2 regions of the Vagococcus sp. 211 genome follow, and region 2 is predicted to be linked to the other one. Evidence: predicted binding sites of a transcription regulator. Region 2 holds the regulator's gene; the other holds the start of a gene.
The links. The regulator LexA, encoded in region 2, represses DNA repair genes until DNA is damaged. The targets are predictions, from matches to a motif close to CNAACANNTGTTNG.
Positions count from the first base shown of each region.

Region 1: the regulator LexA is predicted to act here: its motif matches at 990-1,003, upstream of ruvA (Holliday junction branch migration protein RuvA).

Region 1 covers NZ_CM150475.1:172,380-174,583, reverse strand. Annotated here, with positions in the region: gene ruvB (Holliday junction branch migration DNA helicase RuvB) at 1-341, opposite strand, end outside; gene ruvA (Holliday junction branch migration protein RuvA) at 354-971, opposite strand; gene msrB (peptide-methionine (R)-S-oxide reductase MsrB) at 1,074-1,502, opposite strand; gene ACVWM0_RS00940 (Maf family protein) at 1,499-2,062, opposite strand; gene mutL (DNA mismatch repair endonuclease MutL) at 2,076-2,204, opposite strand, start outside.
Region 2 covers NZ_CM150475.1:1,496,381-1,498,584, forward strand. Annotated here, with positions in the region: gene tkt (transketolase) at 1-248, opposite strand, end outside; gene ACVWM0_RS07290 (DUF896 family protein) at 345-587, opposite strand; gene lexA (transcriptional repressor LexA) at 729-1,349, shown strand; gene ACVWM0_RS07300 (hypothetical protein) at 1,467-1,676, shown strand; gene ACVWM0_RS07305 (cation:proton antiporter) at 1,885-2,204, shown strand, end outside.

The DNA.
Region 1 (2,204 bases), 940 kb from region 2:
ATCTCATCAATGAACAAAACATCTCCCGGCTCTAATTCGTTAAGAATCGCTACCAAGTCTCCTGGTTTTTCAATAGCTGGACCACTCGTTGTTTTAATCGCTACTCCCATCTCATTGGCAATCACCATTGCCATTGTGGTCTTACCTAATCCTGGAGGGCCATAAAGGAGCACATGATCGAGAGCTTCTTCCCTTTGTTTTGCGGCTTTAATATAAATTGACAATTCTTTTTTCACTTTATCTTGCCCAATATATTGAGATAGCCACTGGGGACGAAGTGATTTTTCTAACATCTCTTCCTCAGAAACAAAGGCACCTGAGACTAATCGCTCTTCTTCCATATCTGTCCCTCCTTATTTTTTCATTAATAATTTCAAACCAAATCGTAAGTACTCATCCGTCGTTGTGGCTGTGGCTTGTTCTAGTTCTTTGGTTATTTTTTTCACTTCTCGTTCCGTATAACCTAAAGCTCTTAGCGCTTCAATTGCCTCATCAAAACCTGTTGTTGGCACCACATTAAACAAGTCATCTTGTGTTGCCATAGCTTCGACGGCAGAAGGGGTGATACTTAATTCATCCAATTTGCCTTTCAAATCTAAGACCATTTGTTGAGCTGTTTTCTTACCGACACCTGGGAATTTTGTTAAATATTTAGCGTCTTCCGTTTCGATGGCGTGAACCAAACCACCATGGTCATCTAGTGCCATAATAGCCAACCCACTTTTAGGTCCAATACCAGACACACTAATAAGCTTTAAAAAGAGTTGTTTTTCTTCTAAATTAGAAAAGCCGTATAATAAATGAGCATCATCACGAATCACTTGATGTAAGTAAACCGTCACTTCCTCGTTATAATAAGCTGAAAATCGGAAAGGATTAGCCACACTAATCTGGTACCCTATTTGATTATTTTCTACTACGATATAATACGGACTAACAAACGTTACCGTTCCTTTTATATATTCAAACACTTTGTCATCTTCCTTTCACGCACGCATGTTCCCTAAAATTGTACCATAAATCACTTTGTTTCACTAAAGAAAAAAATAAAGCGTATCAGAAGATACACTTTATTATTCAAACAAGGGTAAGTATTTTTCGTAACCCGCTTCTGCCATTTCTGACACTGGAATAAATTTTAAGGCAGCCCCATTGATACAATACCTTAAACCACCAGCTTCTACTGGACCGTCAGGAAACACATGACCTAAATGGGAATCTGCGTCTTGACTTCTTACCTCTGTCCTGACTCGGGATAGGCTAGTATCTTCAATCTCTTCAAGAGTCGCAATAGGTTTCGTGAATGATGGCCAACCACATCCAGCATCATACTTGTCTAATGAGCTAAACAAGGCTTCTCCACCGACGATATCCACATAAATACCTTCTTCAAATTGTTGGTCGTACTCACTTGAAAAAGGCATTTCTGTCCCGCTCTCTTGTGTTACTTGATACTGAGTCGGGGTGAGTGTTTGACGCAATTTATTTAAATCTTTTTTCATCCTAATTCCCTCGCTTTCAATAATTGATTTAGCTGACCTATGGGCAATCCCATAACAGAATAATAATCGCCTTTAATCCTTTTTACTAGTAAAGCGCCTTGACCTTGAATACCGTAAGATCCCGCTTTATCAAGAGGCTCTTTGGTCGCTACATACTCTGTGATCTCTTTCTCTGTTAAATCAAACATCGTCACTTCAACTATTTCTGTTTGTACAATGGGTGGCTCGTTGGAAAATAGTACACACATCCCTGTCATCACAAGGTGTGTCCCACCACTTAACGAACGCAACGTTTCCATAGCAACCACTTCAGTGAGTGGTTTCCCTAGAATACGTCCTTTATCTACCACAATCGTATCACAGCCAATAATTACGTCGTCCTGTCTCTCTTGTCTAATATGGTTGGCTTTCTCAAAAGCCATTCTCTCAACGTATGCTTCAGGCGTTTCTGACTCTCTCACACGTTCATCAATATTGGCTGGCTTCACTAAGAAGTCTGCGGTCACTTTTTGTAACAATTCTTGTCGTCTCGGCGAGGCTGACGCTAATATAAGGGCCATTTGTATTCTCCTTTTAATGAGGATCTTGAATCCGTTTAAATAATTTCTCCATGTCTTGATTGGTAAAATGAATCAAGACCGGTCTTCCATGAGGGCAATTAAAGGGATTCTCGCATTCTTGTAGTTCTAAAAGTAAAGCCCT
Region 2 (2,204 bases):
CCTGATAAATGCAATAAACTATATAACATAGATGAGCCATGACCAGCAGATAAAATAAAGCGGTCTCTGTCTACCCAATTTCTTGATGTGCTTGGATTAACTTTCAAGTGTTTTGTCCAAAGCGTGTACGCCATTGGAGCAGCCCCCATTGGTAACCCTGGGTGTCCTGAATTTGCCTTTTGAATCATGTCTAAACTTAGTGTACGAACTGCGTTAACTCCTAATTGATCTATTTGGTCGAATGACATAAATAAGCCTCCTGTTAATTTAGGTTTTTATTACTTTTATTAAATTGTAACCTTATTGGACAGTTTTTGCAAGTTCTTTCAATACTTTACTTAAGATTATCTTCCGTGGATCCCTTTTTCTTTTTGGATTTTTTTCAACTTATCTGGCGTCACGTCGCTACCTTCTTGATCAACCACTTTCATTCCTTCTATGTGATGTCTCATCCCACCTCTAAATACTTCAATGTATTCAGTACGTAACTCTTTTTGTTCTGTTTTTTCTGCTTCAGTTAAACCTTCAGCCGTTTTAGATTTGTTTGCTAATTCGTTAATACGTTTCATTTTTTCTTCTGATAACATAATGAAAACCTCCTTATTTCGCTTTAATCTTAGCTTAAATTGACAAAAAAAACAATCTTTTGATTCTCCAAAAAAGCGAACATCTGTTTGATTATTATTTTTAGATATGTTATTATTAAAAAAAAGATATAGGAGGAACGTATGACAAAAAAACAATCTCCTAGACAGTTAGAAGTTCTAAAATATATCCATGAAAAAGTAGAAGAACGTGGTTATCCACCGACCGTTAGAGAAATTGGACTGGCTGTTAACCTATCATCCACCTCTACTGTTCACGGTCACTTATCTCGTCTAGAAAAAAAAGGGCTCATCTTAAGAGACCCAACAAAACCAAGAGCGATAGAATTAACAGAAGATGGTTTAAAATTAATTGGTGCTCAACCTTCTACAATACCAATGTTAGGTGTCGTTACCGCAGGTGAACCCATCTTAGCTGTGGAAGACGCAACAGATTACTTCCCTCTTCCACCTGATTTAAAATATGAAGAAAACAGTTTATTCATGTTAACTATCAGAGGAGAAAGTATGATCAATGCAGGAATTTTTGATGGTGACTACGTCATTGTCAGAAGACAATCCTCTGCAATTAATGGCGATATTATTATTGCTATGAACGAAGATGATGAAGCAACTTGCAAACGATTCTTTAAAGAATCAGACCATATACGTTTACAACCTGAAAACGATACAATGGATCCTATTATTTTGTCTGATGTGTCTATTTTAGGTAAAGTTGTCGGTTTATATAGAAATAAAATATAAAGCAATGATATGCTTTATATTTTTTAAGCAAAAAAAGAACAAACGTTCGCATCTCTGTTATTTGTGAGATCCAGAGCTAAATAATCAAATTTATGAAAAATTTAAGGAGTGGGTAAAATGGCATCGATCAGACGCTATGCATTATTATTAATTGTGTTATTAATTGGAATTTTCTTAGGTACTTTTGGTTGGCGTTCTGCTCTTGTGTTTGTTATCCCTCTCCTCATGTTATGGATCATGATGTGGGACGAAAAAGCCTATGAACAGAAGCAATCTGAGCGTCATCCTGAACGACAACAGCACTATACTTATAAAAATACACCTTAACAAGTTTTCTTATTTTGAACACCCCTACAATTCTTATACACTTATCATTTATTTTTTTAAAATAACTTAAGATATATTAATTTTCTTAGTGTTTTCCTTATTTATTTTACAATTAAAGAACGTTTCATTTGATTTTATCCTACATTTAAAATAAAATATATATAAGGTTCATTATTAAGGTTTAAAATTGATAGGAGAAGTGATGTGTATGACGCTAGAATTGTTAAAGATGTTAATATTTATTTTGTTAGGAACGAAAATTGCTGGGCATTTATGTAATAAATTTAACTTGCCTGTTGTTTTCGGAGAATTGATGATGGGGATTTTCCTAGGCCCTGCTATTTTCAATATCGTTCAAGAAACAGATAGTATCGCTTTATTTGCAGAAATCGGGATTGTTCTTTTAATGTTCTTAGTCGGTTTAGAAAGTGATTTAACTTTATTAAAACGCTATTTAAAACCAGCTATATTAGTTGCTTCATTCGGAGTATTCGTCCCTTTCATATTTATTTCTATATTGGGACAATT